DNA from 4 places in the Pseudovibrio sp. W74 genome. Region 3 is predicted to be linked to each of the others. Evidence: riboswitches for the same ligand, from Rfam matches in the RefSeq annotation. Region 3 holds a riboswitch; each other region holds the start of a gene.

Region 1 (7,462 bases), on a different contig from region 3:
ATGCACCGCAGAACGCTCCAGCGTATCCTGGCAAAGCGCGCACCGCGCTAATCCAGCGGCATTCATTGCTACAAAAACACAAAAGCGCGGCTCAAACCGCGCTTTAATTTTGTCTGTACTCGGGAAAGTGAGAGAGCTTTAGCTCTTCTCTTCGCTCTCTAAGCTGTGCTTCTGGATCAACGGAAGCTGCATCATGGTGAAGACCATGGTGATTGGCATGAAACCAAAGACCTTAAAGTCCACCCAGAAGTCCGTTGAGAAGTTGCGCCAGACAAACTCATTGATCAGCGCCAGCACAAAGAAGAACACACCCCAGCGCATAGTCAGCTTGCGCCAGCCTTCCGCATCCAGCTTAAAGGCGCTGTCAAACACATAGCCCAGCAGAGATTTACCGAAAAACAGCCCACCCAGCAAAATCGAACCGAACAGGGTGTTCACAATGGTCGGCTTGAGTTTGATGAACAGATCATCCTGCAAATACAGCGTCAGTGCGCCAAACACGAGCACTACAACACCAGACACCACCGGCATCACGGGCAGATGACGGGTGAGGATATAGGACACGGTGAGGGAGATGGTGATTGCCACCATAAAGGCAGCAGTTGCAATAAAGATCGGCTGACCAAGAGCACCCAATGCAGGAAACATCTCGGCAAGCTGTGCGCCTCTGGAGTTGGCGATGAAGAAAACGCCCAATGGACCGAGCTCAAGGGCCAGTTTCAAAAGTGGCGAAACGTCTTGGCGCTCAGTTGTCTGCGTAGAGCGTTCTGAATTCATCTGCAAAGGCTTCCTTTTGTTGCTTTTCTCCCGACCTGAGAGATTTAAGCAGCAATTTTGCTATTAAAAGGGCAATTAAGAGCGAAATTGCAAAATCGTCAAGTTTTATGGCACCAATATAGCCGTTTTGAGGGGCTACAGCCTTAATTATGCGTTCATCTTGCAGTGAAGAAGCGTGAACTACTTGGTTTGGAGTGGAAGTTAAATTTCAGACCTCACTCCTACCCCTCACGCAAACCTGTAAGAGATGCCAACAGATTGTGTCGCACTCTCAAACACTAGAAATTCATTTCGCCCGCAACCTCTGAATGAGTTATGCTTTGTGCAAGTGGGAAATTCGGGAACGATGATATTCAAAGGTCTTTCTAAAATGGCTGTTATTGCAATTCTTCTGGTCGCGCTTGTGGTTGGCGTCACTGCAAAACTTATTTGGCAAAACTCCAGAGTGCCGGATTATGTTGGCGTGCAAGATGGTCAGTTTGCGGCTCTGCCCAACTCCCCCAATGCCGTCTCTTCTCAAACAGAAGACACAGCCCGCCGTGTGGAGCCTTTGCCCATGCTCTCCTCCTTTGAGATCACACAGGCAGCTCTCACCAACACCTTGCAGGAGATGGGCAAGAACAAGATCAGCAAGGTGGAAGGATCATACCTCCACGCCGTCTTCACAAGCTCAAGCATGGGTTACAACGACGATGTGGAGCTCTGGATCGATGAAGAAGCAGGCGTCGTGCACTACCGCTCTCAATCCCGCGTTGGCTACAGCGATATGGGCGCCAACAAGGCTCGCTACGAGCGTTTCAGAAGCATTTATTCCACATTCACCGATGTTGAGAATTGACTCAGAGGCAACTAACACACCTGTGAGTTTCGCAGAGTCAATATCCCCTTGAAATGACTCATGAATCTACCCGACTTCATACAGCGCACTGACTCTGCGGGAGATAAACCGCAGAAACATTGAGACTCACAAAACTGTAAGTAGCCAGTGAGTCTGAAGCGGGCCAGGAGGCAGCCTACTTGCTGCAGTGGCTCTGGCATTTGAAAAAGATGAAGCTCGGGTTCTTCTGCAGCTTCTCATAGTGGATTGGAGATTTTTCCTTCATCTCGGCAGCTGGCATCCCTTCGCGCAGGTCCACAACACACATTCCGGCAGCTGAGAGCCACCCAAACAGCATGGAGAGTGGGCGGCGATAAAAACTCACCTTCACCGGCATACCAATGGTGTTCCATTCCTCCGTCACATGTTCCTGACGCAGATAACTACCGCTTGGAGAGCACTGTGCATCCACCAGCGGATGATGGGTTGAGAACACGAAGTAACCACCCGGCTTCAACACGTTCCCGATGTCTCTGAAAAGCTTGTTCAGGTCCTCGACGTAATGGATCATCAACGGACAGATCACGATATCAAACGTGCCTTCCAGTTTCTCCGGCAACCCATTAGACAGGTCAGAGGTGTAGCACTTTACGTTGTCGTCCAGCTTCTCTTTCACCAGCTTCAGCATCTGCTCGGATTCATCAATGCAGGTTACATCAGCTCCGTGATCATAGAGAAACTGCGCATACACGCCGGGGCCGCACCCAAGATCCAGCACCTTCAGCCCTTGCAGCGGTGGCAGCATGCCAAGCAGGGTGGGGCGCTCTAAAAGAGCGTTGTAGATGTTCTCCTGAATGGCCTCATCATACTGCTCGGCAAAATCGCTATACAACCGAGATGTCATTCACGTACTCCGCATCAAACACATGTTCCCGAACAAGACCTCTGATCAACGCCTAGGAATATGCGACAAAACCATAATTAAAAGCAGCCGAAACCAACCGGAATAAAAGTAAATACCTTTCAAAATCCGTGTTTCTGCCATGCTGCCAGATGGGCCTTGTATGAGTCTAACGCGAAAAAACTGTGTCGTGGTGACGGCAAGCTCAAGCTCATATCACAGCAACTACGAGATGCCGGAGTGCTTGAAAAGCGGCAGACCTACCGCTTTTCTCTCAATAACCAGATAAAGAAGACCCCGCCAACAAGCCCGGTGATAATGCCAATCGGCGTGTCCTCCGGCTTCATCAGTGTCCGCGCCGCCACATCCGCGAGCAGCAAAAAGATTGCCCCGAACAATGCTGAGACCGGGATCAGGCGCCGATAATCACCGCCCACAAACAACCGCACAATATGAGGCACCATAAGCCCAACAAACCCGATCATACCCGAGAACGCGACCATAACACCGGTAATCAGAGCCCCAATGACAAAGGTCTCCAGCCGGAATGCACCAACGGAGATGCCAAGCGTGGTCGCTGTCTCATCGCCAATGGTCATGGCGTTGAAGTGCCCGGCCCGCAGCCACAGCCAGACCCCGCAAAGGACCAGCACCACCAACGGATAGATAAGGTGTCCCCACTGCGCCAGACCTAACCCACCCAACATCCAGTAAACCACACTGTGCGTTGCCCGCGGGTCTGCCAGGAAGATGAGAATGTTCGCGCCTGCCATCAGCACAAAGCTCACCGCCACACCGGTCAGCACCAGCCGATCTGCACTGGTCGCACTCGTAAACTTCGCCACCCCAATCACAATAAGTGTCGCCCCAAGAGCACCCAAAAACGCCAGCAATGGCACGGTGAGCATCCCCAAAAACAACCCCGTATGCAGCAGAGCCAGCACAGCACCAAACGCACCACCAGCTGAAATGCCGATTAGGTGCGGGTCCGCCAGCGGGTTGCGGGTGACGGATTGAAGGCAAGCTCCCACGATGGAAAGCCCGGCCCCCACCATAATCGCCAGCAGCGCACGGGGCAGGCGGATTTCCCAGAGAATGCTCTCCCGCCCCAGCGACCAGCTCGGCTCAATCGTCCCCGGCACCAGTTTGTTGGCAAGAACACCCCATACAGTCTCCATGGAAATGGAAACCGCCCCAACGGAGACCGCAAGGCAAACAGAAAGAACCAGCGCAGCCAATCCCACGCAGCAAATCTGCAGCAAATGATGAGAAGAGCCCTCTTTGGAGGCTACAACAACGCCGGTTCCTTCGCTCATTGTTAGTTACCCCAGAATGCGGTTGCGAGTTTCTTGATCGCCTTGATGTTCCGTGGGCCCGGAGTTGCTTCAGCATATTCCAGCGTCACGAACCGGTCATTCTTCACCGCATCCATATCCGCAAAGGCGGGGTTGTTGAGCATGAACTCACGCTTCTGTGCAGCAGTCACTTCGCCGTAGTTGATAATCACGATCACTTCCGGGTTGGTCTCAACCACAGCCTCCCAGTTCACGCGCACCCAGCTCTTATCCAATGTATCCGTCACGTTGGTGCCGCCAGCAGCCTCAATCAGCGCGGTTGGCATCCCATAACGACCAGCAGTGAACGGAGAATCTTCACCTCCGTCATAAACAAACACACGCAGAGGTGTGTCAGCAGCCTTCAAGCCAGCTTTGAACTGCGCAAGGTCTTCGCGATAAGCCTGCACCAACGCTTCCGCCCGCTCTTCAACATCAAAGATGCGGCCAAGGTTCAAAAGATCATTGTACATGTCATCCATGGAAACCTTTGGCTTCTCGCCAATATGGATGCAGCTCTCGGTCAGCTCATAAACCTTGATCCCGAACGGTGCCAAAGTTTCCGGCGTAACTGGGCCGCCAACCTTCATGCCGTAATTCCATCCGGCAAAAAAAAAGTCTGCATCAGCCCCAATCAACACTTCTTTGCTTGGGTATTTGGGAGCAAGCTCCGGCAATACAGCCACCTGGTCTGTCAATTCAGCATCCAGCGTTTTCCAGCCAGAAATGCCAGTGTAACCCGCCATGTTGTCCTGCAATTCCAACGCCAGCATCATCTCGGTGAGATTGGAGTCGTTGGAAATGGCCCGTTGCGGAACACCATCAAATGTGACGGTGCGGTTACAGCTCTTGACGGAAACCTCTGCCAGCGCAGCAGAAGAGGAAAGCAGCGCCACAGCCAGCGCCAAACCAAGTTTTTTCATGAAAAAATACCCTTAAGAATGAAGATCGAATGTCAGAAGAGAGTGTTGTCGGTCCATCAGCTGATCGCGTGTCGTACGCACCTGAAAAGCCTTGGAAACCAAAGCGGGGGAGAGGATTTGCTCCGGCGCCCCAAAGCCAAGCATCTGCCCGTGGTCCAGCAACAGGATCTGGTCACACACCTGCGCCGCCATGTTCAGGTCATGCAAACTGGTGATGATCGTCAGATCCAGCTCTTCAATGAGCTTCAGAATTTCCAGCTGATGGCGAATGTCGAGATGGTTGGTCGGCTCATCCAGAATGAGCAGCTCTGGCTCTTGCGCTAACGCCCGCGCCACCATCACCCGCTGTCGTTCCCCGCCAGAAAGCGTGCCAAACAACCGCCCGGCCAACCCGTCCAGCTGCAAAGCGCGGATAGCACGGTCCACCACCTGCCGGTCGCGCTCGCCAGATGCCGCCAGACCGCTGCGATACGGTGTGCGCCCCAGCTCCACGATCTCACGCACCTTCAGCGCAAAGTCCGTTGGCTGCTCTTGCAACACCGCCGCCACCCGCTGCGCCGTCACTTTGGCGGAGAGGGACCAGATGTCATCACCACCAACGCAAATCTGCCCGCTCATCGGCTTGTTGAACCGATAGAGCAGCCGCAACAACGTAGACTTGCCAGCTCCGTTCGCGCCAACCACGCCAAGCACTTGGCCCGCAGCCAGCTCAAAACTCAATGGCTGCAAAACCAACGAACTCTTACGATCAGGTGCCCACGAAACATCGCGAACAGAAACAAAAGCCGCGCTCATGCCAAAGCACCCTTGCGCAGCTCAGCCCCAATCAACCAGCCGAAGGTGCCTAAATGATGAGAAACAGGATCCAGCATTGTACCAACCCACCTGAGTGAAACGCTACACATCATAAATGTAACGTTATAACGTTACATTGATTGTCGAATCCTGAGGCAAAAGTCAAGCGCACGCGCGCGTCGACTATCAGCGGTTCGCAAAACGATCCGGGATAAAGTTTAAGTCTTGAGGAAACAGGTAACATAACGCCCTCCGCGCAACGGCAGGGGCAAACAGAAACCGGATATGTGAGAGGCTTGCGCCAATGCAACCATTATGGCCTCCTCCGGGACGCCCCGCCCGGGTTGAAGTGAAACATAATGGCAGGTCTCCTGACTCGCGGGTCTGTGTTCAGCCAGCCTTCCCGGATTTCTCCAGTGGCATGCTTGGCGTCGCTCGCCGCTTACAGTTGCGGGGGCAGTCACGGAATTAGCGCCTGTTGGCTACACTTCACCGTGTTCCCTTTTAATCCCGAGGCCTTTCGCACCTCAGAAACCATAGGCCCGCATACTGAATTTTGCAGACCTCAATTGCAAGCGCTTTCGAGAATAGACCTGAGGTGCTGTTGATAGCAGCTATCACCACACCAAAGTCACCCCGCACTAGATGCGGGACTTAGAGCCACGAGCTCATTTGCTCCTAGCTCTTTCGCAACCCGTTCTTGATAATCTCACTATGCATCCAGTGGGTGTCACTCTGTACGTGATCTGCCCGCACATACTTGGCCATATGTGTCGTCATGTCAGGCTCTTGGAATGCCTCACTGGTTCGCACGACAAAGCCCTCCTGCTTGCTCAGGTTGAGCCCGTTCAGCACTCTGTCAACGCTTGCTTGAGTGAAAACGCCCCTGTGCAACACCGGAACAGGAGCAATGCCCAGCTCTGAGAAACGGTCCAGCGTCGCATCCCAACTCTGTGTGATGCCGCCAACAATCCATGCAAAACCTAGAAAGTAAGTAGGCAACCTGTCATAAGCGACGGAATGACGGGCAAACAGATACTCACCGACGATCCGCTCATCCTCAGCAAGACACGGCGAAATACCTGCCGCAAAAGCTTTCATCCAATCACGTGATGGATGATACCCACTGTCAGGGCTACGCGCATGGCATCCACTCTGCAGGATAGTCGTGTTCTCGCCGTCCATCTTCTCGGTAAAGACGACTTCTGCCGCGCTTTCCAGAGCCGCCAAATCCCGCAGGATCTTGTCATCGCTCATTACACCGGGAGAGCTGGGTAAGTGATAGGTGCGGCCATACTTCTTCATCGATCCCGCAGCTCCTTATCTTCAAAGCGAATAAGGGAACTCCGATTATAATTCCTATGCTCATTGAGCCAGGACACCGCCCCTTCTTCTTATCGGGTGGTGATTACAAGCTTTAACGAGCAACCACAACCACCCTCCGTCTTCCCGGACAAGCGCAGCGCAGATCCGGGATCCAGAGCAATACGCTTAGGCATAAGCCACGACACAAACACCTTGCTAACCCCCGCCATCCATGTCCCTGTCAAAACTACCAGTTTGACAGAGTAATTGCCTCATCCCATCCTCATGCATGAAGCGCACAAGTCCTTTGTTATGGGCGGGAGGGTGGTGAATAGAATACCCTTTCGAGGGGAATAAACTCGCCTGTCTGTTTGCAGGTTTCTAGCCTCCCGCTCGCCAAAGAGTTCTCACTCCACCCTCGTCTTCCCGGACAAGCACAGCGCAGATCCGGGATCCAGAGCGACATGCTCAGGCATAAGCCACGACACAAACACCTCGCAAACCACGTCATCCACAACCTTGTAAAAACTGTCAATTTGACAACCGCTGGTTTTCATTCCACATTCATCTGTGAGGCTTCGAAACCTCTCCAAACAGCGGTTACCGCTCC
Region 2 (7,462 bases), on a different contig from region 3:
GGAACGAGCCATGTTCTCACGGCCTTCCTGCTCCATACGCTTGGTTTTCTGACCAAGGTAAGTGGAGTAGTTGCCTTCATAAGGAATGCCCTGACCGCGGTCGAGCTCCAGAATCCAGCCAGTCACGTTGTCAAGGAAGTAGCGATCGTGGGTAATGATCAGCACTGAACCCTTGAACTCACGCAGATGGCGTTCCAACCAGTGCACGGTCTCAGCGTCAAGGTGGTTGGTTGGTTCGTCAAGCAGCATCAGGTCAGGCTCAGACAAGAGCAGCTGACACAACGCGATACGGCGACGCTCACCACCAGAAAGGTTATTTACAGGAGAGTCGGATGGAGGGCAGCGAAGCGCTTCCATTGCCATCTCAACCTGGCTTTCCAGATTCCACAGATCCTGCGCATCAATGATGTCCTGCAGCTGAGCGCCTTCATCGGCTGTCTCATCTGAGTAGTTCATCATCAGTTCGTTATAACGATCCAGAAGAGCCTGCTTGTGCGCAACACCTTCCATCACGTTTTCAAGGACGGTCTTGTCCTCATTCAGCTTTGGTTCCTGCGGCAGGTAGCCAACTTTGGCACCTTCTGCAGCCCATGCTTCACCGGTGTACTCTTTATCAAGACCAGCCATGATCTTCAAAAGAGTAGACTTACCTGCACCGTTTGGACCAAGGATACCGATTTTCGCATCCGGGTAGAAAGACAGGTGAATATTGTCGAGTACTTTTTTTGCACCGTAGGCCTTGGAGACCCCGTGCATGTGATAGATGAACTGGCGCGCCATGGACTGCCTGCATCTCCTGATCTGTGTAAACAATGAAATCTCTGGAGAGCACTCATAGTGGAAGCAGCGCCAAGGGGCAATCCATAACACTTCAGCGATGATCAAATCCGTCGCTTTTTCTCCTCAAACGGAGAATTTCACGACAACACCTGGTCACTTCCACGCAAGAAAAAGGGCAGCAGGTTTACTCTGCCGCCCCAATAACAAACAAGCTCGTAAAAATTTACGCCAGCTTCAGCTGCGGAACCACTGTCAGGTTCCGAACAATCGCATTGTCTTCAACGGCCTTGAGCCCCTTCACTGCAATGAAGGTGACCAATGGTTCACACGCAACAATTACCAGATAAGACAGGGCAAACTGCGCCCATGCCGTAAACGGCGTGGCAACTTCCCCAATCATCAACCAGAAGCCAACCATGCCGGTCACGCCAGCATAATACATCGCATCTAACTTCAGAATCTGCGCAAAGCTCACACGCTTGGTCAGTTCCTTCGAAAACAGCTCACGGCCACTCAGGTAATGAACAGCAATCAGCGGCAACATCAAAGACAAGCTGTTGACGCCAAGGTGGTACATGTCCTGCGGATCAAAGGCGAGCGCCTGAAACAGCAAGCCAATGGCAAACCCAAGCAGAACAGGGGTAAACCCGAGCGTCAGATACATCGCCATCGCACCAACGAAGTGAAGTTCCGATGCTCCAACAGACATATGGAAGCTCTGCATGAAAATGGAGAAGAAAACCGCAGCCAATAGCGTTTTCAGCGGTGTGAACGGCTCTTTCAGGAATTCTGAAATCTGCTCTTTGCAGCCCCAGACAATAACGCCAACGGCACCTGCATTGGCAGCAATAACCTTGGCGGCGGAAACGTAACCCGGTTCAATATGCATTTAATATGCTCCTCTTCGCACCCTCCGTGCGGTCATGAGTTTATGTCGTGTCGGGCAGGTTTCCTGGCTTATGGCTTTTGCGTCCTCCGCCTTCCCAGAGATCATCTCCAGTGGCTTTTATGAAGAACGCACCACGTAACAGTTGCGGGGGCAGCTGCGGTTCAGGCCCATCTTTGGTCATCCCTACCGCATTCCCTTTTCATCCAAGAAGCTTGGCTTCTACAGAACCCAACAGCGGGAATATCCTAAATTACAAGAGAAGACACAACTAGAAATAAGAGGCAGTTGGGATAAGCAACAATCAGAGGGATGCAACGGCCCTTGTAACCCGCCAGAGCTGCAGGCAAAAAAAGAGGCGTGTACCCGTTGGTACACGCCTTTAAGAAAGTTGACACTCCCCCATCCGAGTGCCAGCCGAAGCTGTATTTAGAAATATCAGAGTGCCCCACCTCTTCATTGATCTTCATCAAAATAAATAAAATTACCTCAGAAACATCGGATATTATTCAACATTACAAAAGCACTCAGATTTTCAATCGATTAAAACTAGAATAGATCAAATATATCTCGTGCAGCTTGCAACGAAAGTCTCAGTATTTTCTATTAGTTCTTGCTATAAGTTCTCTCCGAAGGTGCCTGCCACGAATATTTCCTTAGCCAATGCTCCTCAGGAGAAACCACAAAGCTCCAGGAGTTCTGCTGCTCTCCAGAATCATCGGGAGTTGAATCCGGTGTCTGAGTGGAAGCATTTTGGCTGGCAGAAATTTGGATTTTAAGCACCCCCTCACCTTTTCCAGCAAGCTTCAGCAAGCCAAGATCACTGTGAGATCGTCCAAGAAAAATCTGGGGTGCTGTTCCTATCCTCTCCCAGATAGTTCGGGCAAGGTCGGTAGAAGACATCGGCGCTGCGTGGGGAGTAACCTCGATAACCCGAAATCTCGGAAGTCCGTAATTCAACTCCGCCATTGTGCGGTCTACTTCATGGTCTCCAAAGCTTAAAACCCAAATCTGAAAGTGATGCTCTTTTAAAAAGCCCACCAGCTCTTTCAGAGGCTGAAAAGCGAACTCTCTATACGTTGCACCAACAGCCTTTGGCCCGCGTAATGACAGATGAGCACGTACACTCTCAGAATAAACAGCAAAGCTTCCAAAACTGTCGCCAGCTTCAGGTGGCGTCACTTCATTGTCCGCGCCAGCCAGAGCGTCGCTCCATAAAGCCCCATCGCCAACCAAAACAGCAACACGGTCATCGAGTTTCACATATTCAGGGCTCCCAGCCCGAGCCATACGCTCAATGCTTTCTACGATACCATGGCGCGCTGTGGTTGAGCTCCAACTCGGCAAGATGTTATCTCGCTCACCACCAGTTGGCTGCAAAACCGAAACCGCTGAGTATAAAAACAAGCTGGACCACTGCATCGTTCAAGACCACCTGAAAGTTGTTTCAGCAAGATGGTGAACTACAATGCACATCAATTGCCCATAAAAAATGAACTAAATGCTGTCGTGAAAAGAGAAGAGAATCATAATTGACAGCCCGTCCCTCTTTCCTCTCAACTTGAAGATAAATACGAGTATTCACGTATATAAAGAATTTCACTAAACGAAACATTTACTTACAATTTTCATAAATTTGCTTTGGAAGTGTCAGATAAACGTCATATGCACCGCACTTTTCGATACTTTTTAGAATTAAACCCGGTTCATCCCTAGAATTCTTAATAAATGTGCAATAATTTCAAACAATTATGCCGAGGAATTTCCTGGGGTACCCAAATGCATTTTCGAGCCCTCTTACTTCCTGTATTGCTCCTTTTCGTTTTAATTGGTTTATCGATACACTTCATGTCAGCGTCATCGTATGCGTCGATTTTCGATCCTGCGACAGGTGGCCTGCACAATCAGCTCAATCAAGCTGAACTGCTCACTCAGCAGCAGAACCTATGGACCATATTGTCTGTTGGATTGTTCGCGCTTGGTGTTCTTGGAATACTAATTGTCTATTCCAGCTTGTTTGTTCAGGAGCGTATGCGGGCGACCCGTTTTTTCAACCGTGCCCTTCTCCTCATCGCCATCAGTTCAGCAGCATGCCTGCTCATCGACACAACGCTGAACTTGCCTGATGTAACGGCACAATTGATCCTCTGGCAGTCTCAAGTGGAGTTCAGACCACAGGGGGACATCCACGCTGCTGCAATCCACGCAGCAATGGCAGCGATGATCGCAGTTCTGGCTTATCTGCCTCTATCGCATCAGCTGACACTGCGTGCGACGATCATTCTCGCACTCTCAATCGGCGGGGTCATCTACCCTGCCTACCTGAAGGGTGTCCAAGGGTTATTGCTTCATCCGATTAGCCAAAACACCGTGCTGTCAGTTGGTTTCGAGCAGATTGGCGGCGGTACCGTAGTCACATTGCTCGCAACCTTCGTAGCCTTTTCCGGCATGTTAGTGACCGGACTAAGAAACTCACCAGCGTTACCTGAGTACATTCTGCACAACACACAAAACTACAATGTGCTGCAGATCAAAGCAGGCGCGGCGCTGATGGCCGTTGGCGGCATTGGCTTTTCTGTCGGTAACACAAGCATTTACTCAGGAGAGCTGGGCAGCGCAATCTTCAACGTCCTTGTCGCAACTGGCGTCTCGGTACTATTGGGAGTCGCCCTCGGCTTCTTCGCACCGCGCAAGGTCATGTACCCAACCATTTTGCTGAGCATGATCGGCGGCTTGTCCTCCGTTCTCGGAAATGCCCAGCATCTGACGGTTGCAGGCGTCGCACTTATTGCTCTGACGGCCTCAGCTGCTTCTATAGCAGTCGCCCGCATTATCTATGCAAGGTCAAAGACCCACAAAGTCATCATTTACTACACCAGCCTTGGCATTGGCTCTCTCATTGGCCTTTTCGGCTTCACAACCGCACTACCAGCAGACCATGCGCTGGCTGGGTTCAGTCTGGATAACCTTATACTTCAGGCAGTTGGAGCTTTACTGACCATCCTTTGGGCCTTCTTGTCAGGTCTAATCCTGTTTACGGCCTTCAAATTTGCAAAGCAGTTCCGCAAAGCCGACGAAATTGATCTGAATGAAACGCCGATTGTCAGCACCATCAGCCAGATGGAGAATCTGATCGGTAAGTTGGTTTGGCATGACGCCAAGCTGGATGAGCGCTTGCCGGTACGGGACAGTGACTCACAAGAACGCCTCGCTTCGCTCTTCAACACGTTCCTCGACAAGCTTCAGAGCGACGAGAAACGGCGGAAAATCAGCGAAACATCAAACAGTAAGCAGCAGGAAGAACTCAGCAAACTCGCCACATTTGCAGAAGGTGCATTCGAAGGCCTGGCCATCTCGACAGACGGTATTATCGTGGAATGTAACCACGTGCTCTACGAGCTGCTGGACTATCAGGCAGGTGAGATGCGCGGGACCAGTTTGCTGTCTCATGTCGCGCCAGACTTCCGCGAAAAAGCGCGTGAGAGCATTCTGGCCAATGAGCCAACCCCGAACGAAGTCATGCTTTTAAGCAAGTCTGGAGAGCGTATTCCGATTGAAGTTCGTGGTCGCTTGATGGAAGTGGCAGACGAGAACCTTCGTGTCTCAGCTGTACGTGATATGCGTAAGCAGAAAGAAGACGAAGCGCGCATTCTCCACCTCGCTCAGCATGACATGTTGACCGGCCTGCCGAACCGCACTTACTTCCGCGAGCGCTTCCAAAAAGCAATCAAAAACCAGGCAAACGCAGAACAAACGATCTCCGCAGTCATGCTGCTGGATCTGGATCGCTTCAAAGATATCAACGACTTATATGGCCACCCAATTGGTGACAAACTCATCCAGACAGTGGCTCGCCGCCTCAATGCATGCGTCACCCATCACGACACAGTCGCCCGTCTCGGCGGGGATGAGTTTGCGATCATTCAGGTCAATCTGAAGACAACGGCTGAAGTCGGTCTGCTGACCAACAAAATACTAGAGGTCCTGTCAAAGCCGATCCATGTTGGCAACAACATCACGGTCAGAACGAGCGCCAGCATTGGCATCGCGCTGATTCCAGACCATGGGACGGACCCGGATGAGCTGATGTCCAAGGCGGATATCGCGCTTTATGAGGCTAAAGAAGCTGGCCGAAACACCTTCGCATTCTTCGAGGACAAGATGGAAGAGGCCATCCTGCTGAGAAGAACAATGGAAGGCGACCTGCGTAACGCATTGGAAAATGAGGAACTTCAGCTTCACTTCCAACCGCAGGCACGCTCTGACACCCGTTCCATTGTCGGCTTCGAGGCTCTTCTGCGTTGGAACCATCCGGAAAAAGGCCAAATTGGACCGAACAACTTCATCCCGGTTGCGGAGGAAAGTGGTCTGATCATTCCGATTGGCCGCTGGGTTCTGAATGAAGCCTGTGCGCAAGCTTCTCAATGGCCGGAGCGGTATCGTGTGGGGGTGAATCTCAGTCCAGTGCAGTTCTGTGATGAGTACCTCATACAGGAAGTTGAAGGTGCATTGGCGCGAAGTGGGCTATCTCCGGAGCGTCTGGAGCTGGAAATCACCGAGAGTGTGTTGATCCACGACGACCGCCGCGCGCTCAATACCTTGAGACAACTCAAAGAGTTAGGCATCACCATCGCGCTTGATGACTTCGGTACCGGCTACTCTTCCCTCAGCTATCTGCGCCGCTTCCCGTTTGATCGTCTGAAGATCGACCGCAGCTTTGTCAGCGGTGTAACTCAGACACCGGAACTGGCAGCAATCATCCGTGCAGTCATCGATCTTGGGCAGGCCCTGGGAATGGAAGTTATCGCTGAAGGTGTTGAAACTGAACCAGAATTGGAGCTGCTGCGCAATGAATCCTGCGATGAAGTGCAAGGCTTTTTGATTGGCCGTCCGCAAGTGATGGATGGCGAGATGGCAAAACATGTCAGCAATGCCAATCTGGAAATTCAGGCTTTAGACCAATACATCGCAGCACTGCAGGAAACTTCTCTGAAGCTAAAAGAGATGGAAAATCAGGCAGCTAAGCAAGAGCATGAGATGATTGACGCAGGCGACTAAACCCGCACTCTAGCGCTGAAACAACAAGCACCCAGCAGGACTTATCACCATCCTGCTGGTGCATTCACAGCCACACGGCTCCGTCCAGCACCCTGCCTAACCACCTGAACCTGAACCGGAATTCTGTCCTTCAGCGCTTCTACATGGCTAATGACGCCAACTTTTCTCCCCTGCCCCTGCAACATCTCCAGCGCATCAATGGCAAGGTCGAGGCTTTCAGCATCAAGAGAACCGAAACCTTCGTCGATAAAGAGCGTATCAACGAACGATTGGCGGCCTTCCAAACCGGAGAGGGCAAGTGCGAGGCTGAGCGAAATAAGGAAGCGTTCTCCGCCACTTAGCGAGCGTGTGGAACGTGGTGTGTCGCCCATATCGCGGTCGATGACGAACAGGCCAAGACCGAAGTCAGCCCGTTTCAGCTGATACCGTGGCTTAAGCTGATGCAGCTGTTTGTTGGCCAGCTCCACCAGCAAATCGAGAGTAACACCCTGCGCCACCTTCTGAAACTTGGAACCATCCGCAGAGCCAATCGCTTCCGAAATCGCACCCCACGTCTTGGCAGTCTCTTTCGCTTCCAACAACAAACCCATGATTTGCTGAGCCTTTTCTCGGGCGACGGCATCAGCACGTAGCCTTTCAGAAAGAGCCCCCTTACTCTCCTGCAACTCGGAAAGTGCCTGCTTCGAAGCCTCCAACAACGAGGATAACTCCTCCTGCGGCTTCTCTGGCAGAGGCAGT
Region 3 (7,462 bases):
TGGATAAGTGCGTCCGCCTCAAAGCTGTCGCGCAGCCACATGTACCAGGCAAGGTAATGATGCGGCGGAACAAGTGCCGGATCGTGATAAGTCTCTTTAGGATCAATGTTATAGCCGCGTGCGGGCTGAATGCCGACAGTGATATTGCCGTAAGTCTTAAGCGCCAGCTGGAAAGAGCCGTCCACAATATGCGGATCGTCCTCCGGCGCACCCCAGCGTTCCTCAATCCCCTCACGCACAGCCAAAGGCAGCTGAGAAAACAACTGCTTATAGCGAGCAAGCGCAAACACTTCCCCGCCTTTGCGTTGGTTTGCGTTGCTAAGTGCGTTGGTGGGGCCTGCCAGCAGGTCCTCTATCAACGCCTCAGAAGATTTCGGCGCATTCTCTACAACTCCATAACCTTCTGTTTTCATGGCGCAAAGAAGGTGCGCGCAAGAGGCAGGTGTATCCAGCCCAACCCCGTTTGCTATACGCCCATCCTTGTTGGGATAGTTTGCGAGCACTATGCCAATTTTGCGTTGATTTGCGTTTTTGTGTCTCAAACCCGCCCAATTGGCCGCCAGCGCTGCCACAAACTCAATCCGGTCCGGTTTTGGTACAAAGCGAACAAGCGAACATTGGGTCCTGACATCACGCCCACCTTCCTCCTTAAACGAGATCGCCCGCGTCAAAAGACGACCATCAATTTCAGGAAGCACCACATGCATGGCAAGGTCGCGCGGGGATAAGCCCTGATCGCTCTCCGCCCACCCTTCTTCCGAGGAAGATGACAAAACGATCTGCAGAACACATGCACCTGAGTTGTCCAACACCGTGCCGGAATGAACAGCACCTGCACTCGACAAAGCAAAGGCTGTGGCATTCAAAATCACGTCTGGCGGGCACTGCTCAAACACGCTGGAAACAACACCAGCGCATTCCGCAGTTTTCAGGCTCGCCACATAAAGCACCAGCGGGTTTATCCCCTGTGCCTCAAGCGCATGGCATAATGCCTGCACTGGCTCAATCGCACCGCTCTGGTACAATGCCCGATAAAACACAATGGCCGCGACCGGACGGCTTGGGTCTTTCCAGCTCGCCCGCACATCATCTAAGGAAGGAAGCGAATGCCCTTGCAGCACCAGCCCGGCCCGCGGCAACGCCATTGGCTCCGATGGTGTCTCAACAGGCAACTCAGTAATCTGCGCGGCATATAGCAAAGCGTTAGAAAAGTTCTCCGCCCCGCCCTCAATCAGATAGCGCCACAACATCTGCGCAACTGACAAAGGCACGGTGGAGCGCATCGCCAGCTCTTCGTCCCACTTGTCATCACCGGGCAGCAGAACCAGCTTCACCCCGTCAGCGCGGGCAGCTGCTTCCAGCCGCTCAACGCCGTAACGCCAGTATTCAACACCGCCCAAAAGGCGCACCACAACAAGCTTGGAGTCCTGAATGGTCTGCTCAACATAAAGATCAACAGAGTACGGATGCGACAGCGCCAGAAAACTGGCAAGACGAAGAGAGTAGCCCTCATGCTGGGCATGCGCCGCCGCAAGCCCGGCAAGCTCTGTGTCTGCTGCGCTTAAAAACACAACATCCGCAGGCGCCTGCTCAAGGTCGACGGCCTCTTCTCCATCATCCAATCGGCGTGATTGCCCGACAAGTACGTGCATCAGGCCTGAACCAACTCAAATTCACTCAGCGCAGCCTGCACACTGTGCTTGTCCAGCCCCGCAAGGCCGATCACAACAAGTTTGGAGTGGCTTTCACTGCCAGCCGCAAACCAGGCCTCCACACGCGGCCCAACCGCCTGCACTAGCACCGGCGCGGTTTTGCCCTCAACCACCACACTGCCCTTAATGCGCAACACACCAGAAACCTTCATGGCCGCTCCCACCTGAGCCTTCACCTCATCAATTGAGACGAACCGGCGGGTTGGCAGTACAAAACTCTCAAAATCATCATGAGAATGATCGTGATGATGGTGGTCGTGGTCGTGGTCGTGGTCCTGGTCCTGGTCCTGGTCCTGGTCCTGGTCCTGAGCATGCTGCGCTTCATGGTGAGAAAGGCGCAAGTCCATATCATCTTCTGCACCAGCATCCCGCCCAAGCAAAACATCCAGCGCCAGCTCGCCATGAGAGGCAGAAACAATCTCAACCCCATCGCGAACACGGCCACGGATCGTCTGCTTCACCGCCGCCAGCTCTGCCTCGCTCAAAAGGTCCGCTTTGGAAAGCACAACAAGGTCAGCACAGGTCAGCTGATCCGCAAACAGCTCTTCCACCGGGCTTTCATGGTCCAGCGCATCATCCGCCGCCCGCTGCGCAGCAACAGCCTCTTCATCGCAGGCTACTTTGCCAGCGGCAACAGCCGGTGCGTCTACCACGGTCACCACACTGTCAACGGTCACACGTGGCTTGACAGAAGGCCAGTTGAACGCACGCACCAACGGCTGTGGCAAGGCAAGGCCAGAGGTTTCAATCACAACCACATCCGGCACCTGCTCGCGCTCCAGAAGCATCTCCATGGTCGGCAGAAAATCATCAGCTACCGTGCAGCAAATGCAGCCGTTGGCCAGCTCCACCACTTCATCAGCAGAACAGTCCGGGTCAGCACAGCCATTCACCAGTGAGCCATCAAAACCCATCTCGCCGAATTCATTGACGATCAGCGCAATGCGCTTGTTCTGTGCCTTCATCAGCAGGTTGCGTACCAGCGTGGTTTTTCCGGCACCCAGAAAACCAGTGATAATGACAGCAGGGATTTTTTTAGAAGGTGCAGCAAAAGAAACAGTCATAGGGAAATCTCCGGTAAAACAGCAGGCTTCAGCTGCAAAGGCTGCCCAGCAGCCACAAACATCACAAAATGGCAGAGGTCGGCGATACGCTGGTTCAGGCGGCCAGCTTCATCTCGAAAGGCGCGGGCCATGGCGTTTTCAGGCACAATGCCCATGCCCACTTCATTGCCAACAAACACGACAGGGCACGGCAAAGAGCTAAGAACCGCCTCAAGCCGTTCAAGCTCCACGGTCCAGTCCCGCGACCCGTGCATAAGGTTGGAAAGCCAAAGTGTCAGGCAATCAACGAGGATCGCACGATCGTTGCTGGCATGCGTTTCCAGCACGCGCACAAGCTCCAGCGGCTCCTCAACAGTGTCCCAAAGGTCGCCCCGCTGCATCTTATGATGCGCGATACGCTCCTCCATTTCACCGTCAAAGGCCTGGCCTGTCGCGATATAAGTCGGGCGTCGCCCGCTGCTTATAACCAGCTTTTCCGCATATGCGCTTTTCCCGGAACGAGCTCCACCCGTAACCAAGCAATGGCGAACACGAAGGTCGCCTCTCTGTTCAGCCATCTGGGTTAGCTGGTCAGTAAGCGCAAAGAAGCCGGGGCTTCAATCAAAGAATATGAAAGTACAGCAACTGTCTCGCACGGAGACAGGAAAATATGCGTCATGAGCACCTCTCGCCGTCCACCCGACAGCAGTCCTATGTCAAATCATATCTCCAGCCGGTCTCCTGGCTTGCGGCTCAACCGACCATAGCCCCTTCCCAGCCCTTAAAAGGCCAGTGGGATTTTCGCTAAGGTCTCACCGCTCACAGTTGCGGGGGCAGCTGCGGCTTGTCTCCATAATATATGGAACCGCATTCCCGTTTAATCTTGTCATTCCAAAGCCTGAGCCGGAACAAAAAGAAACTGGAGTTCTGGCCTTAAGTGTGGGGCGCAATCAGCTCTCCTGTCAATTGTCTTTGTGAGGATTCCAACATCACCGGAAAATCAAACCCGCAAAATCCGCGGTTTTTGGAGATTTCTGGCTAACCCCCTTGGATATCTCAATAAAAAAATAGAGAAACTGTCCACAAATCGAAAAATACGCAAAAAACGACTTGGCAAACACAACATGCCTCTGTAAAAGCCTCCTCACGCAAACGGCGAGGCAAACTCGCAAGGGTGTCATGATCCCCGGTAGCTCAGTGGTAGAGCAAGCGGCTGTTAACCGCTTGGTCGCTGGTTCGAATCCGGCCCGGGGAGCCATCCTTTTTCGTTTGCAGCCATACGGCAAGATCATCGTGATCCCCGGTAGCTCAGTGGTAGAGCAAGCGGCTGTTAACCGCTTGGTCGCTGGTTCGAATCCGGCCCGGGGAGCCACTTCTTTTATCGATCAAAGCCAATGGCAACATAGTATGATCCCCGGTAGCTCAGTGGTAGAGCAAGCGGCTGTTAACCGCTTGGTCGCTGGTTCGAATCCGGCCCGGGGAGCCATACTTTTCTCTTTATCCTCCCCTTCCTCTTAAACAGCTCTTCTCTTCACAAAACACGTGCGTGTGCGTCTATCCAGAAAACAAGAAAAATGATGGGTAGAAAACCATGTTCACGCGAAGCGAAGGCGCAGCACTATCAAGTGCCGCTGGCCGAAGACATAAAGTCCATTTGGGTAGAACTCTCTTCCGCACAAAAGCGGAGGCGTTCCATTTTGCGCTAAAACTCACCCTGATCCTGCATATGGCCACCCACTGACCCAGCTCTGGCTCCTTCAATTTTTAGGGAGTTCATAAGTCTGGAGAGCTGTGCATATCAGCAACGAGCTCAAATACCGCCCGACAGCCCTTGGCACCCACAAAAAATTGGCCGAAATGAAGCGCTGTTCTTTCAAAAGCTTAGCTCATGCGGAAAAATACTAGATTTTTTTGCCATATGTACAAACTGCGATCTACATCACAGTTCTATCCAAATCATATAGCAAATCAACACAATGAAAATTTTACATAATAGCATTTAAATAACCTGAAAGTATAAATACGCGAAACATAATTTATATACAATTATTATGGCATAGATACTCTAAGTAAATGCGTATACCTCTAATATATCTAGTGCATATTATCATAATCACTACTAAGTGATGACTAGTGAAGTGCACATAATAAGGCGCCCCCTCTGGGAAAGTTGCTGCGTAAAAGTCAGGGAGCCATAAATGAGTAGTCTGTTGCCATCCTGCGGTCTGCCGCAAACCTTCAAGTTGCATCTCACAAGATCAGGGTTTCTTGCCGCCTGCATCGCTGCGCCACTCGCTTTGGCTGCGCCTTCGCACGCAGAAACGCCACCTGCCTCCTCGCCTGCCACAACATCCGGCCCTCAGCTCATCGAAAAATCCGATAATGGCAACACCTACGCCATGCCAGAGGACTATCTGGCCGTCACCGTTGCTCCGCCCTCCAAAACACCCTACGCCGATCCATTAGAGAGCGATTTGTCCATCTGGGTTGGTGAGGTGGAAATTGAGGGCCGCAAGACCCTGTGGGTCGAGCTGATCGATACCCACGGCGAAGTCATCTACAATTCTGAGGTCCAACAAAACGAGACGCATTTGCTTCCAGATGGCAGAGCCATCGCCGTCACCGTGATGCAGCCTGCCACTCACAACAAAGCACTGCAGTCTGCCAGCCTGAAGAAAGACCAGTCCCGCGTGCCAACTGATGAGCGCTTTATCATCACCCGCAAGGAAGCTTTTGCTCCGGCATTGGATACGCAGGTGAACCTGCTGGAAGTGCAGCCCGTCCCAAAGGAAGTCCATAACTCCTTCATGCTGCGCGCGGGTGAGAACGGCGAGATCCTCTGGAAAGCCACCAAGGATGCCATCACCTGGCTGGAAAGCAGATCCTGACGAAGGCTGGACTGCGCGCAAATCGATACTCTCTCAAATCGCATTTAGCGCACTCATTCGAAAGCCACGCACCCCGTGAGCAATTTTGTTCTCATGCGCAATCGCCAAGAGAATAATATCCTAGTCTGACGCACCCTTTGGCAGCCCATTTCTTGTTCTCGTGAGGTCAGCGCAGTAGCGTGGTCTCAAAAGGGGTAAACACCCGCATTCTGATTTTTGGTCATACGAATTATTTGAGAGAAACTATGGATACGCGCGCCTCTGCCATCGAAGCCATCGGCAACACTCCACTTATTCGCCTCAAAGGCCCCTCCGAGCGAACCGGCTGTGAGATTCTCGGCAAAGCCGAGTTCATGAACCCGGGCCAGTCCGTCAAGGACCGCGCCGCGCTCTTCATCATCAATGACGCAGTCAAACGCGGCACGCTCAAGCCGGGCGGCATCATCGTGGAAGGCACGGCTGGCAACACCGGCATCGGCCTCGCACTGGTCGGCAACGCTCTGGGCTACCGCTCTGTCATCGTCATTCCGCAGACCCAGTCTCAGGAAAAGAAAGACATGCTGCGCATCGCTGGCGCTGAGCTGATCGAAGTTCCCGCTGTCCCCTATAAGAACCCGAACAACTACATCAAAGTCTCGCAGCGGGTCGCAGAAGAGCTGAACAGAACCCACCCGCAAAGCGCCATCTGGGCCAACCAGTTTGATAACACCGCCAACCGTCAGGGCCACATTGAAACCACTGCTCAGGAAATCTGGCAGCAGACCGACGGCAAAGTGGACGGCTTTATCTGTGCGGTCGGCACCGGCGGCACGCTTGCCGGCACCGGCATCGGCCTGAAGGAAAAGAACCCGAACATCAAGATCGGCCTTGCAGACCCACACGGTGCAGCGCTTTACAACTACTACGCCCACGGCGAACTGAAGTCCGAAGGCTCCTCCATCTCGGAGGGCATCGGTCAGGGCCGTATCACCGCCAATCTGGAAGATGCACCGATCGACATCCCTTACCGCATTTCTGATGAAGAAGGCCTGCTGATCAACTTCGAACTTCTGGAACACGAAGGCCTCTGCCTTGGCGGTTCTTCCGGCATCAACGTCGCTGGCGCAATCCGCCTCGCAAAAGAACTCGGCCCCGGCCACACCATCGTGACCATACTGTGCGACTACGGCACCCGTTATCAGGGCAAGATGTTCAACCCGACCTTCCTGCGCGAAAAAGGCCTGCCAGTGCCAGAATGGATGGAACGCAAGTCCGAAATCGCCATTCCATTTGAATCTGCCTGACCTTAACGGAAAGCACTGCACAATACGCCAAGAGGTTTTGACCATTCCTCTTGGCACAGCTATAAGTAGGTCCTCGCATTACAGGAGTTGTAGCGCTTGGAATCCTCATTTAGCCTTCTTCCCCTGATCGCAATTTTCAGTGTTCTTTTCTATGCTTTGGCAGTCATTTGCGCCATTCGCGAGATCATGTATTCGCGCACCTCGCAAGGCAGCATTGCCTGGCTGCTCTCCCTGTTTTTCATCCCCATGCCAACAGTCCCGCTCTACTTCGTCTTCGCATGGAAGCGGCTGGATGATTACATCGAGGTCCGCGATGACATCTCCCAGATTGAAGCGGACGTCCTCAATCGCCACACACCGTATGTAGACAGCGCAGCCAACAGCCAGTGGCCGGTGCACACCCGTGTAGCCTCGGTGCCTTTTCTCGCCAACAACCAGTGTGACCTGCTCATCGATGGTCCAGCTATGTTTGCCTCCATCATTGAAGGCATCCGCACCGCCGAAAGGCATGTTCTTGTCCAGTTCTTCATCATCCG
Region 4 (7,462 bases), on a different contig from region 3:
TTGATCCGCGCAGGCTTCCCCTTTTCGCTCGCTCAAAAGATCATTGATATGACCTTGGAAGAGGCTGAAGGCATCATCTACGGGCCTGTTTCCTGAAACTTTTCGTCAAATCCTCTGAAAAATCCCGAAAGCCTCTTGGGAGCGCAGCAATAATTCTTCTCTAGATTGGCGTGATCTGCAATCAATCCAGCACCGTGCCTTTGGGAGAAAAGATGCCGGATTCAGATCTACGCGACACTTTCAGAAGATATGGTCTGCTCATCCCGGTGCTTGCAGGTCTATGCCTGTTGGTGAGCCCCCAGTTCTCAGTTGCCGACGACCTAACTCCAAAAGACGAACCCTCCGACAAAACTGATGTCATAGTGACGCCGCAACAAGACGGAGGTGTTCACATCGATGAAATGCGTCAGTCAAAGTGTGCCGTCATGATTGATGACTTTGATGAATACCCAAGTGCAAGCGACTGGGATATTCACCGCATGAACAAGCCAGAAAACTTCCAGATTGAAAGCGATGTTGTGCGCGATGGTGGACACTCGCTGGCGATCACAGTGTTCGGCGATGATGAGTTGGACGCAGAGGGAAACCTGAAGAATGAACTTTGGGAGGCGCGTCAAAAGCGTTGTAATTTTGGCGATGAGGTTTGGTACTCATTCAGCTTTAAAATTGATGGAACCGTCTGGCCTGCCGGATCGACCCGCTGGGTGATTGGTCAATGGAAGGAAGACTCTGGCGGCAGCCCATTTCTGGCGCAACGGTTTGACAACGGCGTTTTTCACATCACTGTCCAGCACAATGACATTCGCAAACTAGTTGCGCAGGCAGAAGGCAGCTATCAGCAAGACTTTAAGGGGTTCTCGCAGGAGCTCCAGCAAATGCTGAGTTTGGATCGGCAAGGTTTTCGCAACAGAAATGATGCAAGCCGCACCTCAGACGAGTTCCTTGGCAGTGGCCTTTCAATTCCTGAGCTGAAAAAAGCGATTGAAGCACAGGACACCTCCAAGTTCCCATTTCTGGCGGACCCGCAAACCTACTCAGATTATCCAGGTATTCAGATCGAACTCTCAGATGACCCGGTACTGCCGGATCCAACAACCGGATGGGTTGATATGCGTTATCGCGTCAAAGGAAGCCGTGTCGGGCAGGGGATCATCGAGATTTGGGCCAACAACAGGTTCATCGCACGCGTTACCGGTTACATTGGTAACGATGAGTTTGCCGGTAAAACCCAATACTTCAAGTTCGGGCATTACCGGGATTATGATCGCCACGACTTACAGTCGACAGTGTATCTGGACCGCTTTCGCCGCGGCCCGCACCGGTCTGATGTAGACTAAAACAAGCCTTCAATCTGGCTGTTTTCATCAAGCCCGATGGTCTCTGCTGCCGGATGGCGCGGCAGGCCCGGCATCACCATAATATCGCCAGTCAGTGCCACAATAAATCCAGCCCCTGCGGAAAGTCGAACCGCACGTACATGGATGCTGTAGTCTGATGGCGCGCCAAGCAAGGCTGGATCGGTCGAGAAGGAATACGGGGTCTTAGCCATACATACCGAAAGGTGACCGTATCCTTGTTCTTCATAGGACTTGAGTTGATCTTTGACAGCCTGCTCACAGGTGACCTTTGAAGCACCATAAATCTTTTTGCAAATCCGACGTATTTTCTTCCAAAGAGCCAGATCATCTTCATAAAGATGTTTGAACTCTGACTGTGTTGTCTGGAGGATCTCAGAGACAGATGTCGCCAGCTCTTCAGTGCCTGCTGAGCCATTGGCCCAATGTGTGCAGGGCACGGCTTTAACGCCGAGCTTCTCCATCCGCGACATGATCACGTCAATTTCCTGGTCTGTATCAGGGCCGTACCGATTGATCGCCACAATCACAGGAACGCCATAGCGCTTACAGTTTTTGACGTGTCGTTCCAGATTGCTCATGCCTTTTTCAAGTGCGGGGATGTTCTCTACTGTCAGATCATTCTTGGCAACACCACCATGCATCTTGAGTGCGCGAACCGTTGCCACAACAACAACGGCATTTGGTGTCAAACCAGCTTGACGGCATTTGATGTTGAAGAACTTTTCAGCGCCAAGGTCAGCACCAAAACCAGCTTCCGTCACCACATAATCAGAAAGACGCAGCGCGGTCTTTGTCGCAATCACTGAGTTACAGCCATGGGCGATATTGGCAAACGGACCGCCATGGATAAAGGCAGGGTTGTTCTCAAGTGTCTGAACCAGATTAGGTCGGAAGGCGTCTTTAAGCAGCGCAGTCATCGCGCCATCGGCTTTCAGGTCCCGGCAGTAAATCGGTGTCTTATCTTTGCGATACCCAATCAACAGGCGGCCTAAACGCTCCTGAAGATCCTGCAGGCTTTCAGCAAGGCAAAGTACGGCCATCACTTCAGAAGCCACGGTGATGTCATAACCAGACTCGCTCGGGAACCCGTTGCTGACACCGCCAAGGCCAGTGGTAATGGAGCGCAATGAGCGGTCATTGATATCGACCACCCGGCGCCAGACAATCCGGCGCTGGTCAATATTCTCTGCATTGCCCCAATAGATGTGGTTGTCGATCATCGCAGAAAGCAGGTTATGTGCAGCAGTGATTGCATGCAGATCACCTGTGAAATGGAGGTTGATATCCTCCATAGGCACCACCTGCGCGTAACCGCCACCCGCAGCTCCACCCTTCATGCCAAAGCAAGGGCCTAACGAGGGTTCACGCAAGCAGATGGTTGTTTTCAGCCCGATGCGATTGAGCGCGTCGCCCAGGCCCACAGTTGTTGTGGTCTTGCCTTCTCCCGCTGGTGTTGGGGAAACAGCTGTCACAAGTATGAGTTTACCATATGGATTGCTGTTCAGTTCTGGCATCTCATCCAGATTAACCTTGGCTTTAAATCGGCCATAAGGTTCAAGAGCGTCCTCCGGGATCTTCAGATTTTGAGCGATGCGCGCAATGGGTTTCATGTCTGCTGCACGGGCAATTTCAATATCTTTCATGGAAAATCTCCAGATTAGAACGTGTAATCAAATGAGCCGGAGAGAGCGTCAAAAACGCAAATCAGGCAGGAACAGCAATGTAATCTCTACGTAGAATCTCTACCGAATGCACCTGCAAAGTTCAAGATTGAGGTAGGGCACTTGAAACTAACTTAGTTAACGGTGCTCATCTGTGTTTTTGCTGAGATGTGAAATATTATTACCTGAATAGCTGTTGGTCTGTTCTAAAATTCACCAGACTGCGCTTGCGCGGCAAATCCAAGAGCAGTAGAGCTGGTTGGCTTTTATAAACAAACTGCGCCGTGCCGTAGTTTCGTCGGTTAGGTCACCCCATGTTTTTATTTGAAGTTGCCGCGCTCGGTGCCGCTGCCACCTGGGCTATTGGTGGTCTCATTTCAGCAAAGCCTGCAGCACACCTTGGAGCCATTGGCTTCAACTGTGTGCGTATGTGGTTTGTTGTGGTGTTTCTGGGTATCTATGTCATTGCAACAGGCACATGGAATACGGTTGATTCAAGCCACGCTTCTCTCATCTTTCTCTCTGGCTTTGTCGGCATCTTCATGGGGGACACTTTGTTGTTCCTCACGCTCAATCGTATGGGGCCGCGCCGCACAGCCATCCTGTTTTCCATGAACGCACCCATGTCAGCGCTTCTCGGTTGGCTATTTCTGTCAGAGGAACTGTCATTTCAGGCACTTGTTGGTATCTCATTCGTTCTGGTAGGCGTTATCCTCGCCATTGCGTTTGGAAAGCGCAAAGACCAGCTTCATAAATGGGAGGCGATTAAGGGACCTGTTGCCATTGGTGTCCTCTTTGGCACGTTGGCCGCACTTTCCCAATCAGTCGGGTCAATCATCATTCGTCCCGTTATGGAAAGTGGAGCAGATCCCGTCGCCATCTCGCTTATGCGCTGCACCATTGCAGCCTTTGGTTTGCTGGTGCTCTTTTACCTGCCGGGCCGTCCATTCAGACTGGCGAACCCAATCAACAAAGAGATTGTCGCACTGGCCTCTTTGTCCGGCATGCTTGGCATGGGTATCGGCATGACGTTGATCCTCTATGCGCTGAGTGGCGGAGAGGTTGGCATTGTTTCTACCCTGTCTGCAACCACCCCAGCGATGATGCTGCCTGTTCTGTGGTGGCAAACCAAAGAGTTTCCTGCCATTGGGGCATGGATTGGTGCACTCCTCGTCATTCTCGGCTGTGCTTTGATTTTCATGAGCTAAACAGATGATAAGGCAATGATGCCGCCTAAGCACCACAAGCAGGTGCGACCTTAAGTGGCCGCATCGCAAGATCTGGTAGCGTGGCCGCATCAGCAATTTCTGTGAGTTTTGCAGGCAATTGGTCGAATTTTATCAAGTTCGCTATTCAGCCAGTTGACGAAAGCCCATGAAATCTGATCAATAGCCGGGCATTTGGTATTTTTGTCGATTAGATAAAAATGAAAAGGGAACACGGTCCAATTGGAAAAGCCGTGGCTGCCCCCGCAACTGTAAGCGTAGAGTTGTTGCTCACACATGCCACTGACGCAGCTGTTTAAAGCAGTGTTGGGAAGGCGGAGCAACAGTAAGGACGCGCAAGCCAGGAGACCTGCCAGATGCAGTCACTCACCCACGGCACGGGGCGTGCTATGGGGCGGTATTCCGTTCAGGTGACATTCACAGTGCGTCTGAGCGGTAATGAATCTGACTTTACTTCAAAAGGTTAGAACCAAGTTTCTTCAAAGACGCACAATGCAATCAACAGCATGGCATCCGTCATGGATGCTGTGAATGATGGACCAAACTCGTGCGTAACACATCTTGGATCGCAGCTACCCTCAAATCCGGCGTAGCTCTCTCAGCTCTCCTCAGCTCAACTCTAATCTCCTCCGCAAACGAGACCGAGCTTGACGAAATCATCGTCATCGCCAACAGAACGGAAACCGAAGCTGGCAAAGTCGGCTCCACTACCCACGTTGTCACCGAAGAAGACCTAAAGAACGACGGCGCTATGTTTGTCTCTGAATACCTGACAAAGTTGCCGGGTATCTCGTTCTCGCAAAACGGCGGAGCGGGTAAAACAAGTGCTTTGCGCATTCGTGGAATGAGTGGTTATTACACGAAGATTTTGCTGGATGGTGTCGATATTGCTGACCCGTCTGGTACGCAAGTTGAAGCTCGCCTTGAGCATGTCCTACTTGATGATGTTGAGCGTATTGAAATCTTAAAAGGCTCGCACAGTGCATTATATGGTGGCCAAGCGGTGGGGGGTGTTATCAATATCATCACCAAACGCGCTGCGCCGGGCACCGTGAAGCATAATTCGGCCATCGAGGGCGGCAGCTACGGAACCGTCAATGCTGCCTATGGATTTCAGGCGGCGACTGAAACAGCAGATATCGCAGTAAATGTGCAGCGCTACCATACTGATGGGTTTAGCGCGCAAACCCCAAAAAGTGACACAGCAGATGAAGATGGTTATGAGAACCTGACCTTTTCTGCAAAAGGTTCAGTCGATGTCACAGAGGCTCTGAACCTATATTTTGTTGCTCGCGGTACGGATGGTCACAGCGAGTTTGATGGATATAATAACCCTGATGCACGTAATGAACAGGACTACCGCCAGTATATAGGCAAGCTAGGTGCTAATTTTGCGTGGTTAGATGATAGGATGACAACTGACGCCTCATTCCAGTTAGTCGATACAACGCGCAAGTATTACGGTGACAATCCAGGGACTTACAAAGGCGATCGCTACAAGTTTGATGTCCTCAATACCTTCGATGTAACAGACGAAATCACGCTGAACTTTGGTGGTGATTGGATGCATGAGGACTACGCAGAATACGGAAGTAGTCGGATCTTTGGGGGTTTTGTTGAAGCTATGGTCGACCCATCAGATGAGCTAAGCCTTTCTCTTTCATCACGTCTGGATCATCATTCTCGTTTCGGAACATACTGGTCTGGTCGCGCTACAACGTCCTACCAGATTATCGAGGGGACTCGTTTCCGCTCAAGCATTGGCAATGGCTTCCGTGCGCCTGCCTTGAATGAGCTTTTTGGCAAATGGGGCCCTAATCCAGATCTGAAGCCAGAGACAAGCGTGAGCTTTGATGCTGGCGTCGATCAGGAGTTCTTCGACGGAAAACTCCGGTTTGGCGCTACTTATTTCCACATACTTACTGAAGACCTTATCAAATATAGAGTAAATCAGTACGTACAGATCAACGGCATGTCCCGAAGCCAAGGTGCGGAGCTGTCTGCTAACTGGGATGTTCTCGACAATCTGAGCTTCAATGCTGCCTACACTTACACATGGGCTGTTGGACCAGACAAAAAACGCTTGGTGCGTGTCCCTCTGCATGACGTGAATGTAGGCGCGACTTACAAGCCTGTTGATGTGCTGACCCTCAATCTCAATACCAGTTACGTCTCCGGAATCGAAGATGACGGTGAGCTCGACGACTTCGTTCTGGTCAATGCAAAAGCTGCTTATCAGTACACCGAGAATCTGACGTTCCATGTCCGTGGTGAAAACTTGCTGGATCAGGATTATGAGCGGATCAAAGACTATCAGACACCGGGTCTTTCCGTTTACGCTGGTCTTACTGCCAGTTTCTGATTAAGTATGCCGCTCGGTGAAAGCTGAGCGGCATCTTGCAGGGGATGGCTCTGCTCGGGCTGTCTTCCCATGTCTGTATGCCTCTCAAAAGGTCGAAATGCGAAATAAGATCAAAAAGATCATGCAAATGGCGTTTCTGATGGCTCTGGCAATCAGTCCTGCTGTTGTACGCGCGGACCAGAGCGAGGCGGAGGCACCCCGGCGAGTTGTCTCCATGAACCTGTGCACCGACCAGTTTTCCATGCTGCTGGCAGGCAAAGAGCAACTTGTATCAGTCTCCAAACTAGCGTCTGACCCAACGCTCTCCGTCATGAGTGAAGAGGCAAAGGCCTATCCGGTCAACTTCGGTGGGGCAGAAGAAATCTATCTGATGAACCCGGATCTGGTGATCGCGGGGACATACACAAACCAAACCACAGTCCAGATGCTGCGCGGTCTCGGAATCACGGTGGTTCAGGTGCCGCCCGTTCGTACCATCTCAGACATCGCCAAAGAGCTACGGCGTCTCGGTAAGATATTGGGACGTGAACAACAAGCTGAGGCACTCGCACAGCAGTTCACCTTTGAAATCCGGCAGCTAATCGATGCTCAGCCAGCTGAACGAGCGCGGGCAGGGGTCTACTACGCCAATGGATACACGGCGGGAGATGGCAGTCTCGTTAATGAGCTGATCACCACCGCTGGCCTGCAGAACATTGCCAATAATCTGGGTTTGAAGGGCACGAGCAAGCTGCCCTTGGAACTGCTGATCCTTGAAGCCCCGCAGCTGCTTGTTGAGGGCACTCAGTTCTCAGATAAACCTGCATTGGCTTTTGAACTCCTCGCTCACCCAGCCTTGAAGCGCACGCTCGGCAA

Evidence for each region. Region 3 has a riboswitch for cobalamin ahead of cobU (bifunctional adenosylcobinamide kinase/adenosylcobinamide-phosphate guanylyltransferase). Riboswitches for the same ligand answer to the same signal wherever they lie in the genome.
Region 1: it holds a riboswitch for cobalamin, as region 3 does, so the genes downstream of both, PsW74_RS06060 (ABC transporter ATP-binding protein) here and cobU (bifunctional adenosylcobinamide kinase/adenosylcobinamide-phosphate guanylyltransferase) in region 3, are expected to answer to the same signal.
Region 2: it holds a riboswitch for cobalamin, as region 3 does, so the genes downstream of both, PsW74_RS18050 (energy-coupling factor ABC transporter permease) here and cobU (bifunctional adenosylcobinamide kinase/adenosylcobinamide-phosphate guanylyltransferase) in region 3, are expected to answer to the same signal.
Region 4: it holds a riboswitch for cobalamin, as region 3 does, so the genes downstream of both, PsW74_RS07955 (TonB-dependent receptor) here and cobU (bifunctional adenosylcobinamide kinase/adenosylcobinamide-phosphate guanylyltransferase) in region 3, are expected to answer to the same signal.

What each region holds. Positions count from the first base shown of each region.
Region 1 covers NZ_LMCJ01000007.1:58,318-65,779, forward strand. The annotation lists gene PsW74_RS06030 (ActR/PrrA/RegA family redox response regulator transcription factor) at 1-51, shown strand, start outside; gene PsW74_RS06035 (septation protein A) at 139-777, opposite strand; gene PsW74_RS06040 (DUF1499 domain-containing protein) at 1,148-1,615, shown strand; gene PsW74_RS06045 (class I SAM-dependent methyltransferase) at 1,791-2,498, opposite strand; gene PsW74_RS06050 (iron ABC transporter permease) at 2,756-3,811, opposite strand; gene PsW74_RS06055 (ABC transporter substrate-binding protein) at 3,814-4,752, opposite strand; gene PsW74_RS06060 (ABC transporter ATP-binding protein) at 4,765-5,547, opposite strand; cobalamin riboswitch at 5,891-6,101, opposite strand; gene PsW74_RS06065 (RNA ligase family protein) at 6,226-6,852, opposite strand.
Region 2 covers NZ_LMCJ01000024.1:84,892-92,353, reverse strand. The annotation lists gene ettA (energy-dependent translational throttle protein EttA) at 1-780, opposite strand, end outside; gene PsW74_RS18050 (energy-coupling factor ABC transporter permease) at 1,004-1,669, opposite strand; cobalamin riboswitch at 1,705-1,916, opposite strand; gene PsW74_RS18045 (hypothetical protein) at 2,273-3,088, opposite strand; gene PsW74_RS18040 (EAL domain-containing protein) at 3,515-6,724, shown strand; gene PsW74_RS18035 (AAA family ATPase) at 6,769-7,462, opposite strand, start outside.
Region 3 covers NZ_LMCJ01000006.1:26,175-33,636, forward strand. The annotation lists gene cobN (cobaltochelatase subunit CobN) at 1-1,652, opposite strand, end outside; gene cobW (cobalamin biosynthesis protein CobW) at 1,652-2,776, opposite strand; gene cobU (bifunctional adenosylcobinamide kinase/adenosylcobinamide-phosphate guanylyltransferase) at 2,773-3,333, opposite strand; cobalamin riboswitch at 3,469-3,678, opposite strand; tRNA gene PsW74_RS05040 (tRNA-Asn) at 3,939-4,013, shown strand; tRNA gene PsW74_RS05045 (tRNA-Asn) at 4,053-4,127, shown strand; tRNA gene PsW74_RS05050 (tRNA-Asn) at 4,167-4,241, shown strand; gene PsW74_RS05055 (hypothetical protein) at 4,954-5,643, shown strand; gene PsW74_RS05060 (cysteine synthase A) at 5,889-6,926, shown strand; gene cls (cardiolipin synthase) at 7,023-7,462, shown strand, end outside.
Region 4 covers NZ_LMCJ01000008.1:374,773-382,234, reverse strand. The annotation lists gene PsW74_RS07975 (regulatory protein RecX) at 1-96, shown strand, start outside; gene PsW74_RS07970 (heparin lyase I family protein) at 213-1,337, shown strand; gene PsW74_RS07965 (formate--tetrahydrofolate ligase) at 1,334-3,001, opposite strand; gene PsW74_RS07960 (DMT family transporter) at 3,334-4,227, shown strand; cobalamin riboswitch at 4,404-4,617, shown strand; gene PsW74_RS07955 (TonB-dependent receptor) at 4,793-6,607, shown strand; gene PsW74_RS07950 (ABC transporter substrate-binding protein) at 6,705-7,462, shown strand, end outside.